One region of the Enterocloster sp. HCN-30185 genome, then DNA from elsewhere that is predicted to be linked to it. Evidence: predicted binding sites of a transcription regulator. Region 1 holds the regulator's gene; each other region holds the start of a gene.
The links. Region 1 encodes Rex, which represses fermentation and respiration genes when NADH is low (regulators of the CRP and FNR family bind a similar motif). Its sites were predicted from a motif close to ATTGTTAANTANTTAACAAT; they were not measured.
Positions count from the first base shown of each region.

Region 2: the regulator Rex is predicted to act here: its motif matches at 1,681-1,700, upstream of pckA (phosphoenolpyruvate carboxykinase (ATP)).
Region 3: the regulator Rex is predicted to act here: its motif matches at 1,491-1,510, upstream of WKT10_RS10675 (4Fe-4S dicluster domain-containing protein).
Region 4: the regulator Rex is predicted to act here: its motif matches at 1,812-1,831, upstream of WKT10_RS13230 (phosphotransferase family protein).

Region 1 is NZ_JBBKBT010000004.1:248,666-251,879, forward strand. Features, by position in the region: gene WKT10_RS07000 (NAD(P)H-hydrate dehydratase) at 1-1,304, opposite strand, end outside; gene acpS (holo-ACP synthase) at 1,306-1,689, opposite strand; gene WKT10_RS07010 (redox-sensing transcriptional repressor Rex) at 1,691-2,356, opposite strand; gene abc-f (ribosomal protection-like ABC-F family protein) at 2,532-3,214, shown strand, end outside.
Region 2 is NZ_JBBKBT010000002.1:119,787-123,000, forward strand. Features, by position in the region: gene WKT10_RS02885 (cell wall hydrolase) at 153-995, shown strand; gene WKT10_RS02890 (YhcH/YjgK/YiaL family protein) at 1,102-1,566, shown strand; gene pckA (phosphoenolpyruvate carboxykinase (ATP)) at 1,800-3,214, shown strand, end outside.
Region 3 is NZ_JBBKBT010000009.1:38,921-42,134, forward strand. Features, by position in the region: gene WKT10_RS10675 (4Fe-4S dicluster domain-containing protein) at 1-1,476, opposite strand, end outside; gene WKT10_RS10680 (ATP-binding protein) at 1,598-3,214, opposite strand, start outside.
Region 4 is NZ_JBBKBT010000014.1:57,091-60,304, reverse strand. Features, by position in the region: gene glgB (1,4-alpha-glucan branching protein GlgB) at 1-1,775, shown strand, start outside; gene WKT10_RS13230 (phosphotransferase family protein) at 1,931-2,680, shown strand; gene WKT10_RS13225 (sensor histidine kinase) at 2,760-3,214, opposite strand, start outside.

The DNA of each region.
Region 1 (3,214 bases):
GCATCTTTAAGAACGCAGGTAATCCCGTAGTGGGATGCATAGGAAAATGCCGCAGCCGGAAGATCGGCCTGAATTTCACTGATTTTCTGGCTTGTAAGCCGCGCCATTTCCCCCAAATGGGGAGTGATCACAATATTTTCCGTATAGTAGGAGGTCAGATAGGGGTGAGATGCAATGGTATTTAAGCCGTCCGCATCAATGATCACAGGCACAAAGGCGCTTGTAAGGATATCCTCTACCAGATATTCCACATAAGGCTCGCTTCCAAGACCAGGGCCTAAAACCACCACATCTGCCCAGTTCATCTCAGCCTCGATCCGTTCCTTAAAATCCTCTCTCCCGCCTAAAAGCTCTTCCGGACGATAAGAAGAAATAATGGCTTCCGGAAGAAGGGTCTGTAAAACCGTCCTGTTTTCTTCCACGGTCAGGATTTTTACAAGTCCAGCTCCGGCCCTGTAGGCTCCAAGAGCGCTAAGATAAGCTGCTCCGCTCATGTTTTTAGAGCCTGCTGCGATCAGCACGCGGCCAAAGGTCCCTTTATTTGAATAGGCTTTCCGCTCCGGTACCCGGTTTAAATCGCTTTCCTCGCAGGCATACGCCATAGAGATCGGATCCTCCTCTTCCGGCTCTGCCCTTAAGGCCTCCTCAGGAAAACCGATGTCTGCAACCGTAACATTTCCCGCATAGTCCCTTCCCGGATATACGGCAGTTCCAATCTTCTCCCAGCCAAAGGCTACGGTTTCATCTGCTTTCAGAGCAATCCCCATCACCGCTCCCGTACCGGAATGGATCCCGGAAGGAATATCGACAGCAATGCACCATGGCTTTGTTTTTCCATTCCCTTTAAGAATCTCTGCTGCAAGCTCCATACAGGCTCTGTATTCTCCCTGGATTTCCCGGCTTAATCCCACACCGAAAAGGCCGTCGAAAAGAATCCCGCAGTTTTCTGCTTCCTCTTTCATAAGTTCCCATTTTTTTACAGGTATCCCCAGCTTCCTGGCAATGGAAAGCTGGAGCTTTAATTCTTCTGTCGCCTTTTCCTCTGAACTGGCCAGAAAAATAACTGCAGGAAGTCCTTTTAAATAAACCATCCGGGCTGCCGCCGCTGCATCCGCTCCATTATTTCCCACACCGCACAGCGCCCAGACCGGACTGTGTGCGGCAAATGCTCGGGCTGCCTTTAATGCGCAGTCTGCGACCGCCAAAGCTGCCCGCTCCATTAAAACCAGGGAAGGAATCCCGACCTCATGGATGGTGTAATGATCCACTGCTTTCATCTTTCTACCTGTCAGAAGGGTTCTCATATCATGTTCTCCTCTCTGCGGACGTTTCCTTTTCGCCCACTGCAAATGCCATGGCAAAATCCTCTGTATTGGAGATAGACACATGGATCTGTGTCAGCCCCATTTCCTCAGATCGCTTTTTAGCGCCGCCGTAAAGATTGACATAGGGTTTTCCAAGCTCATCCCGAAGCACCTCGATATCTCCGGGCATAAATCCCCGGAACCCGGTGCCGAACATCTTTGCCACGGCCTCCTTCACAGCAAAAGAGCCGGCCAGCTTAGAGGCAGACCCCTTCGCTTGCCGGCTTTCCGTCTCCGTAAATGTGCGAGCGACAAAATGAGGCCTCCTGCAGGCCTTTTCCATGCGCTTTATTTCGATCAGATCGGTTCCAACTCCCAGTATCATCCTACTTGCTTCCTGTGCGTTCGTTTTTTTCATCCCGGTCCAGCATACTGCATACCCGGTAGGACAGCCGCATCAGACTTTCAGACAGATGCACATTTTCCACAACTACATCCTCCGGTACAACAAGATCCGTATGGGCGAAATTCCAGATTGCCTTGATTCCTGCTGCTACCAGACGATCCGCAATCTCGGGAGCCTTTGTCTTTGGTATGGTAAGAGCCGCGATCTGGATCTCATTCTCTTTTATAAAGCTTTCCAGATCGTCCACGGACCGGATTTCAATCCCGCGGATCACCAGACCGATCAGCTTGGGATTGATATCAAACATCCCTTTGATCACAAAACCTCTCCGTTCAAAATTTGTATAATTGGCGATTGCCTGTCCCAGATTTCCGGCTCCGATGATGATCAGATTGTGCTGCTGGTCGATTCCCAGAATCTTTGCAATTTCCGAGTACAGATATTTTACATTATAGCCATAGCCCTGCTGTCCGAAGCCGCCGAAATTATTCAGATCCTGGCGGATCTGAGAAGCTGTAACCTTCATGCGGTTGCTCAGTTCATTGGAAGAGATACGCTCCACTCCTTCTTCAATCAGCTCCCCCAGATAGCGGTAATAGCGGGGCAGTCTCGAAATAACCGCTTTCGATATTTCCTTGCGTTCCATCCTGTGCCACCCTCTCCTTATATGATTCAATCTAATGCTTTCTATTATAATCGGGCGTTAAAAAAATGTCAAATCACTTTCAGGATGTTCTTGAAAAAAATATGTTCCTATATTATACTGATTGGTGCATATTATGCAAAAAACATAGAATTTATGCTAAAAAAGGAGTTTTGAAATGATCCTGTCATGCAGCAACATCAGCCGGTCCTTTGGAGATAACCATATCCTCAAACGGGTCTCATTTCATATAGAGGAACATGAAAAAGCCGCTGTCGTAGGGATTAACGGCGCGGGAAAATCCACTCTTTTAAAGATCATCATCGGTGATCTGGCACCAGATGAGGGAAGTGTAACCTGGGCCAAGGGCGCTTCCATCGGATATCTGGCCCAGCATCAGGATCTGGAGGGCGCTGAGACCATTTATGACGCTCTTTTAGAGGTAAAGCGGCCTATCCTTGAAATGGAGGAGCGTCTACGAAACCTTGAACAGTCCATGAAATCTGCCTCCGGTGAAGAACTGGAGGCTATGCTTTCCGAATACAGCCGCTTAAACCACGCGTTCGAGCTGGAAAACGGCTACGCCTGCCGCAGTGAAATTACGGGGGTATTAAAGGGTCTGGGATTTTCAGAGGATGAATTTTCAAAGCCCATCCAGGCGCTCTCCGGCGGCCAGAAAACCCGTGTATCCTTAGGCAAGCTTCTCTTAACCAAACCCGATATCCTGCTTCTGGACGAGCCCACCAACCATCTGGATATGGAGTCTATTGCATGGCTGGAAACCTATTTAAAGGGCTATTCAGGAAGCGTGATCATCGTGGCCCACGACCGGTATTTCCTGGACCGTGTGGTTACAAAGGT
Region 2 (3,214 bases), on a different contig from region 1:
TGTTGACGGGTAGAACCAAATCCCATATAATACCCGTACATCCCAGCAAAACAGGTCAAAAGTGGGGAATAAACCTTATTTTGGATCTGATGAAAAGCAACTTGTTGACACATGGGATCAGACAGATCCCAGGAAAGAAAAGAGGAGTATGTATGCTTACATTGCATTCATTCCTTCAGTCGGTCGTTCTCTTTGTAAAGGCGCTTGCAGTTAAGGTCAAAAAAGAACAGTACCGCACTTCTTCTGTTGTGATGGCAGGGGCTGTAGTCATTGCCATTGTAACCTTCGGTGCAAACGGATTTGGCGGAAGCGGTAGAAATGCCATGGCTGCGCCCAGGATCCAGGAAAGCGCAGAGGAGCCGGAAGAACCGGAAGAGGAAGTGGTATCTGGAGGAAGCAGCTTTGTTACGGAAGCAAAAATACAATTTGGACTTTTAAATACAGACAGTGAAGGCCAGCATCTGGCAGGCGCGCTGCTGGAACAGGATGTCCGGGAGAAACAGAGAAGAGAGGCAGCAGCCCAGACAGAGATTGAGGCGCTGCAGAAGCAGATTTTAAAAGAGAAGGAAGAAGAGGAAGCCAGAAGAAAGGCTGAGGAGGAGCGGCGGGCCGCCAGACGGATCCGGATTTCAGACGAGGATTACCAGATCCTGCTGCGTATTGTACAGGCCGAAGCAGGCATCTGTGATGATAAGGGGAAGATTCTGGTGGCAGATGTGATCATTAACCGTGTCCTTTCCAAGCGGTTCCCCAATACGGTAAAAGGGGTTGTATACCAGAGAAACCAGTTCCAGCCCGTATCAAATGGCAGGATCAACACCGTAAAGGTGACGCCGGATACCATCCGCTGCGTAGACCGCGCCCTGGATGGAGAGGATTACTCAAACGGGGCTATTTACTTTATGAACCGCAGGGCTTCGGGAAAACAGGCTTCCTGGTTTGATTCCAGTCTTACCTATCTCTTTGCACATGACGGTCATGAATTTTTCAGATAACCGCCCATAGAAAAGACTCAAAAAGGGTTGAGTTTCCGCATCCTTTGGCGTATACTGTGAAGTGACGGGAAACTGTCCAATACAGAAGGCAAAGGAGACTGGAATCATGATTTTTGATGAAAAGAAAAATTTGAATTTTTACCGCAATCTGGGAATTGAGGGAAGATACGCAAAGGCCGTTGATTTTCTTATGAACACGGATCTGGCAGCATTAGAGGCTGGAAAGCATGAGATCGACGGAACCAATGTATATGCCAATGTGACCTCCTACACTACGATTCCGTGGGAAGAGGCAAAGTATGAGTCTCACGAGCATTACACCGATATCCAGTATGTGATCGAGGGGAGTGAGGTTATGACCTATGCTCCGACACATGAGATGGAGGTAAAGACTCCTTACAATCCGGATAAAGATGTAACGTTTTATGAGAACACGGTTCCCGGCCTTCAGGCAGTTGTAAAGGCAGGTCAGTACATGATCTTCCATCCATGGGATGCACACAAGCCAAAGGCAGCAGACGGTGAACCTGCCCCTATTAAGAAGGTAATTGTAAAAATTAAAGAAGACTAGTGTACTGTCTCATTCACTAGAATAAGGTACCGGCCGTTTGGACATTGTCCAGGGGGCCGGTATTTGTCATATCTGTACCATTTTCTGTAAAAATTAGAATTTTGTTAAAATGGAATTGTTGACTTTTTAACAATAAAGTGAGATAATAGACTTGAATTTGGTTTTATAAACCAGACATTCACATTTACATCATTTCACATCATATCACAGGAAAGAAAAGAGGTTAATGTAGTATGGCAGAGATCAATTTAAGCAAGTATGGCATTACCGGAACAACTGAGATCGTACACAATCCTTCTTATGAGCTGTTATTTGAAGAAGAAACCAGACCCGAGCTGGAAGGTTACGAGAAAGGACAGGTCAGTGAATTAGGCGCAGTTAACGTTATGACTGGTATCTACACCGGCCGTTCTCCAAAAGACAAATTCATCGTGGTAGATGAGAACTCCAAAGATACTGTATGGTGGACTTCTGATGAGTACAAGAATGACAATCATCCTGCATCTGAGGAAGCATGGAAGGCCTGCAAGGAGATTGCGTTAAAGGAGCTGTCCAATAAGAAGCTTTACGTTGTAGATGCATTCTGCGGCGCAAACAAGGATACCCGCATGGCAATCCGCTTCATCGTAGAAGTAGCTTGGCAGGCACACTTTGTTACTAATATGTTTATTCAGCCAACTGCTGAGGAATTAGAGAATTTTGAGCCTGATTTCGTTGTTTACAATGCTTCCAAGGCAAAGGTAGAGAACTATAAGGAGCTGGGCTTAAATTCTGAGACAGCTGCTATGTTCAACATTACCAGCCGTGAGCAGGTTATCATTAACACCTGGTATGGCGGTGAGATGAAGAAGGGTATGTTCTCCATGATGAACTACTACCTGCCTCTGAAAGGCATCGCTTCCATGCACTGCTCCGCAAATACAGATATGAACGGCGAGAACACCGCTATCTTCTTCGGCCTGTCCGGTACCGGAAAGACCACTCTGTCTACCGATCCTAAGCGTCTTTTGATCGGTGATGACGAGCATGGCTGGGATGACAACGGCGTATTTAACTTTGAGGGTGGCTGCTATGCCAAGGTTATCAACCTGGACAAAGAGTCTGAGCCGGACATTTATAATGCCATTCGCCGTGATGCTCTGCTTGAAAACGTTACTCTGGATGCAGAGGGCAAGATCGATTTCGCAGATGACAGCGTAACCGAGAATACCCGTGTATCTTATCCGATCAATCATATTGAGAATATTGTACGTCCCGTTTCCTCTGCTCCGGCAGCGAAGAATGTAATTTTCCTGTCCGCAGATGCATTCGGCGTACTGCCTCCAGTATCTGTTCTTACTCCTGAGCAGACACAGTATTACTTCCTGTCCGGCTTTACAGCAAAACTTGCAGGTACAGAGCGCGGCATCACCGAGCCGACTCCTACCTTCTCTGCATGCTTTGGCCAGGCATTCTTAGAGCTGCATCCTACCAAGTATGCAGAAGAGCTGGTTAAGAGAATGGAAAAGAGCGGCGCAAAGGCTTATCTTGTAAATACCGGATGGAATGGTACCGGAAAGCGTATCTCTATTAAGGATACCCGCGGCATCATTGACGCTATCCTAAACGGTGATATCAAGAATGCTCCTACCAAGACCATCCCATACTT
Region 3 (3,214 bases), on a different contig from region 1:
GTTTTTATGCTTTGCCTTGGATGCGTAGAGATTTACGGCTGCCTGGGATTTTTTCACAGGCTGCATGGTTCCGGCTCCGGCTACACAGCCGCCGGGACAGGCCATACCCTCTAACAGATAACCGTTGTACTTTCCAAGAGTTGCCATCTTAAGAAGCTGACGGCATTCCTTTAAGCCTTCTGCATTGGCGATCTTTACTTCCTTATCCGGATATTTTGCATGGATCACATCGGCTACGGACTTGGCCACGCCGCCTGCCACAGCAAAGTTTCTTCCGTCTGTGGAAGCGTCATTTACGCCCTCTGGATCCTCTTCGATATTCTCAATATCCACATGCTTTGCATCAAAGATTCCATCCATTTCTTCAAAGGTCAGGACAAAATCCACCTCGCTGCGGACAGATTTTCTCATCGCTTCCAGCTTCTTTGCCGCGCAGGGGCCGATAAATACGATCTTGGCATCCGGGTGCTCTCTCTTGATCAGTCTGGCGGTCAGAACCATAGGGGTCAATGCCATGGAAATGCAGTTAGCGTACTCCGGGAACAGCTTCTTTGCCATCACAGACCAGGCCGGACAGCAGGAAGTTGCCATAAACGGAAGCTTTTCTGGTACCTCCTCCAAAAAGTCAATGGCCTCCTGGGTCGCACACAGATCCGCTCCGATCGCTACCTCAAATACATCCGTAAAGCCCAGGGCCTTCATCGCCGCACGAACCTTTCCCGGTGTTACCTTCGGACCGAACTGGCCTACAAAGGCCGGAGCAACGGCAGCATACACCTTTTCTCCGGACTGGATGGAGCGGATGACCTGAAAGATCTGGGACTTATCTGCAATGGCTCCAAAGGGGCAGTTTACAAGGCACTGTCCGCATGACACGCACTTTTCGTAATCAATGTCCGCCTTGCCGTTTGCGTCGCTGCGGATGGCGTCCATTCCGCAGGCAGCGGCGCAGGGGCGCTCCTGAATGATGATCGCCTTATAGGAACATACGGTTGCACACTTGCCGCACTTAATGCACTTGTCCTCATCAATATGGGAACGGCCGTTGGTACGGTCTAAATGAATGGCATCCTTGGGACAGACCTCCACGCAGGGATGGGCCAGACAGCCCTGGCAGCCGTCTGTTACCATAACACGTTTTTCCTTGCAGGCATTGCAGGCAAACTTGATCACATTGATCAGCGGCGGCGTATAATAGGTCTCCGCCTTATCGGCTGCTTCTATGTTATCGGAAAGAGGCGCATGCTCTGCTGCACTGCGGCTGGGAAGACCCATGGCAAGACGAAGACGTTCTCCTACAATGGCGCGCTCTAAAAATACATCGTTGCGGAAATTCCCAACTTCGCCGGGAATGATCTTGTAGGGAAGCTCCTCGATCCGCTTGTCCACCGGCCATTCGGTGTGATAAGCCATGCGGGCAACCTCACGGAAAATTCTGTGACGGATCTCCTGGATCCTGGTCTCTACTCCTCTCATATTCTGTATCCTCACTTGTCTATTTTTTATCAAACATATTATAGGCATGGATAAAGGCGATTGCAAGCCTTTTTAAGCATACAATCGCCTTGTATCATCAAAAATACACATTTTTTCCGGTTTATTCTGTCAGCTGTACCTCTTCTACGGGAAGCGTAAAAGTAAACACGGCCCCATGAGGCTCATTATCGCGTATAGAAATGGTGCCTCCATGGGCATTTACAATGGATTTGCACAGGGAAAGCCCCAGCCCCAGGCTTCTGCGGCTGTCCACGATCCGGTTGGCCCCGCTGTAAAACATTTCAAAAAGCTTCTCTTTATTTTCATCCGGAACGCCGGGTCCGTCATCGGCCACGGAAATCACCGCCCATTTTCCCTCCTGTTTTGCTTCAACCGAAATATGGGAACCGGGCTCTGTATACTTGATGGCATTATTTACCAGGTTAATCACCACCTGGACGATCAGCTTGGCATCCATTTTTGCCAAAAGGAGTTCGTCCTCACAGCGTTCCGTAAGAATATGCTCCGTGCATTTCCGGTCCACATGATTAAGCGCCTCTTTTATCACCTCGTCCACCAGTTCCGCAGACATATTTAAGTTCAGCCTCCCTTCCTCCAGCCGGGTGACGGAAAGAAGGTTTTCCACCAGATTGATCAGCCACATGGCGTCGTCATAAATGTCCTGATACAGGCTCTGTCTGGTGGCCTCGTCAAAGGAGGGGCCGTTGGATAAAAGATTGCTCGCATTACCGGAAATCGAGGTCAGCGGGGTACGCAGATCATGGGAAATAGCCCTTAAAAGCTGGGAGCGAAGCTGCTCGTTTTTTGCCAGGACGGCAGCCTCCTGCTTCTCCCATGCATTTTTTTCATTTTCAAGCGCAAGGGCACATTCACCTAAAATTGAAAGGAGAATACTGTTTTCAAACATGGCAAGCGGATGCTTCTTTATGACAATTCCCACTACTCCGTATACCGCGTCGTTAATCCGCACCGCCAGATACAGACAGCTTGCATGGGACAGGATTCTGGTGGTGGCACCCGCATGGCGGTTATTGTCAAACGCCCACTGGGCGGCCTTTTTTTCCTCTTCCGATACATAATCCTCCGGTATGTCCGTTCCCTCTATCCGGAATACCTGAGCTTCTCCCAGCTTCCCGTCCTTTGCCAGATAAAAAATGATATCCCGGTTTAAAAGCTTCATCAGCTGGTGGGCCGTGGCAGATACAATCTCAGTCCGGGTCTTTTTCTGCTGTAAAAGCTGGTTCGTCTCAAACAGCACCCGGGTCCGAAAAGCCACATGGGCCAGCTGTCTGGAACCGTTTTTCATCCGGGAAGCTAACGTCCCCGTAAGGAAAGCCGCAATAAACATCACAAAAAAAGTCACTGGATAGCCTCTGTCATAAGCCATCAGCGAATATTTGGGATCTGTAAACAGAAAATTAAATACTAAAACACTGACAATCGACGCTATCAGGCTGTAGATCTGATTGCGGATCACCACAGATATAATCAATACTGCAAGCACATAAACAGTAATAATATTAGCCTCATCAAAGCCCAAATGTTCAAACAGGATACCGATGAAACTTGCCGCTGCCAGTCCCAAAACACTCTTTATCATATCTCCAACAGATAATACAAGAGCGCTCTGCCAGTTTTTGCGGCTGAACTTGCGGTTTTCCGCCATCTGACAGGGAATAATATAGATATCCATATTGGGAGCATTGGTAATGAGCTT
Region 4 (3,214 bases), on a different contig from region 1:
GGATTTATTTTGCCGTTTGGGCTCCGCATGCAGAGCAGGTTCATCTGGTAGGCGACTTCAATGGCTGGAACCCTGATGCCAATCCCATGAAAAAAATCTCTGATATGGGAATCTGGGAATACTTTAACCCAGGTATGAAAACAGGTGAACTCTACAAATTTGCCATTACTACCGATACGGGAAAAATCCTTTATAAGGCCGATCCCTTTGCTTTCAGCGCAGAATACAGACCCGGCACCGCTTCTGTAACAGCCGACCTCTCCGGCTTTTCCTGGGCAGATACAGACTGGATCACCAAGCGGGCTCAGAAAGACCCTGAAAAGCAGCCCATGAGCATCTATGAAGTTCATCTGGGCTCCTGGCGTAAAAAGAACCGCCCGGAAAAGGATGGCTGCTATACATATATCGAGGCCGCCCATGAGCTGGCTGCCTATGTGAAGGAAATGGGATACACCCATGTAGAGCTTATGGGAATTGCGGAACATCCCTATGACGGCTCCTGGGGCTATCAGGTAACCGGATATTTTGCTCCTACCTCCCGATATGGCTCGCCAAAAGACTTCATGTATTTTGTAAATTATCTCCATAAAAATGGTATCGGCGTCATTTTGGACTGGGTACCCGCCCATTTTCCAAAGGACGCCCACGGACTGGCTGATTTTGACGGCCATCCCCTCTATGAATATGAAGATCCGCGCAAGGGCGAACATCCGGACTGGGGCACAAAGGTTTTTGATTACGGAAAAAACGAGGTCAAGGACTTCCTCATCAGCAATGCCCTTTACTGGGTGGAGCAGTACCATGTGGACGGTTTGAGAGTGGATGCAGTTGCTTCCATGCTCTATCTGGACTATGGCCGCCAGGACGGACAGTGGGTACCCAATATCTACGGCGGAAACCAGAATCTGGAGGCCATTGAGTTTTTCAAGCACTTAAATACTGTCGTTCAGGGACGCAATCTCGGCGTACTGATGATTGCGGAAGAATCTACCGCCTGGCCCAATGTGACAAAGCATCCGGAGCAGGACGGACTGGGCTTTACCTTTAAGTGGAACATGGGCTGGATGCACGATTTTTTGGAGTACATGAAGCTGGATCCCTATTTCCGCAAATATAACCACAACCGGATGACCTTCAGCCTGACTTATTTTAACAGCGAAAATTATATCCTGGTATTGTCCCATGACGAGGTAGTTCATTTAAAATGCTCCATGATCAACAAAATGCCCGGTCTGGGAGAAGACAAGTTTTCCAACCTGAAAGCCGGATATACCTTTATGCTGGGCCATCCGGGCAAAAAGCTGCTCTTTATGGGACAGGATTTCGGCCAGTGGCATGAATGGGATGAAAAGGTGGCTCTGGACTGGCATCTGGCAGATGAAGACAGCCACAGAAAGCTTCAGGAATATGTCCGTGATCTGCTTCACATTTATAAAAAATATCCCTGTCTGTACCGCCTGGACAATGACTGGAACGGTTTTGAATGGGTAAATGCCAACGACGGAGACCGAAGTATTTTCAGCTTTATCCGCAGAGATGAAACAGGCAAAAAGAACCTGTTGTTTGTTATAAATTTCACACCCGTAGCCCGTCCCGACTACCGGGTAGGAGTTCCTAAAAAATGTAAATATACACTGCTTCTGGACAATGAACACGGTGCCTACAAGGCTTCTCAGTGTCCTTCCTACACATCCGTCAAGGGAGAATGCGATGGAAAGCCCTATTCTGTGGCCTATCCTCTCCCCGCTTATGGTACGGCCATCTTCCGATTTTAAGTAAAAGGGAATTGTTACCAGTGTATTTCCTAAAAGTACGTTAAAAATTTATCAAATTTAGTATGTACTTTTTACCGCCCTTGTAGTAGAATAAGTACAGTGCGGCGGGAAACCGGCGCAGTACCGTATATAATGTGTGGAAGGAGAGTATGATTATGGCAAGAGAATTAGTTTTCACAAGTGAAAAGAAAACCGTTTATCGTGACGGCAGCACTGCCATCAAGGAATTCTGTGATGGATTCCCGAAAGCCGAGGTTCTGAATGAAGCCCTGTGCAACGCGCGGGTGGAGGATATCGAGGCGCTCAACGTTCCTAAGATCCTGGGGGTTTCTGTTGTTGATGGAAAATGGTCCATCCTGAAGGAATACGTAGAGGGAAAGACCTTACAGCAGTTAATGGATGAAAATCCGGACAAGCTGGAAGAATACATGGAAGGCATGGTGGATCTCCACCTTCTGATCCATAAGCAGGCCTGCCCTCTGTTAAACAAACTGAAGGAAAAAACCATCCGCGCCCTCAAATCCGTGGAGCAGCTGGACGACAGCACACGCTATGAGCTGATGACCAGACTGGACGGAATGCCCAAGCATACCAAGCTCTGCCACGGCGATTTCAATCCATCCAACATCATCGTAGGTGATGATGGCAAATGGTATGTCATTGACTGGGTACATGCTTCCCAGGGAAATGCCAGCGCCGATGTGGCGAGAACCTACCTTCTGTTAAGCTTAAAGGACCGCAAAAGAGCGGAGCTGTACATGGATCTGTTCTGCGAAAAAACCGGTACAGAAAAACGCTATGTGCAGGGCTGGCTCCCTGTAGTAGCCGCAGCTCAGCTGGCCTATAAGCGTCCTGAGGAAAAGGAGCTCTTAGAGAGCTGGATCAATGTATTTGAGTATCAGTAAACAGTAGACCGATCTTACATATCACATTATTTAGGGTTCAAAAAGGCCCTCCGAAGCTGATTTCGGAGAGCCTTTTTCTTTATGTATCTTCCCATTCGCTGGAATCAGACGGTATTTCCTCCGCTATTCGTTCCGCCTTCCTCTCCCGCCGTTCCACAGGAAAAGCTACCTGGGCTTTAAACAGATCGCCGTCAATACTGATGATAAACTCTCCCTTCTGAAGCTGTGTTAAGCTTCTTGCAATGGAAAGTCCCAATCCGCTGCCTTCTGTGGTTCTTGCCACATCGCCCCGTACAAATCGCTCTGTAAGCTCATCCGGACTGATATTCAAAGGCTTTTCAGAAATATTCTTGATCGTAAATACGGCCTTATCTCCCTCTTCTCTTACGTCTACATAGACGCGGCTGCCCTCCTGGGCATATTTAAAGGCATTCGTATACAGATTTTCCAGAACTCTCCACAGGCGCCTTCCATCTGCCCGGATCATAATGATCTCCTCCGGCAGCGTCTGGATCAGCTCCAGACGGCGCAGAG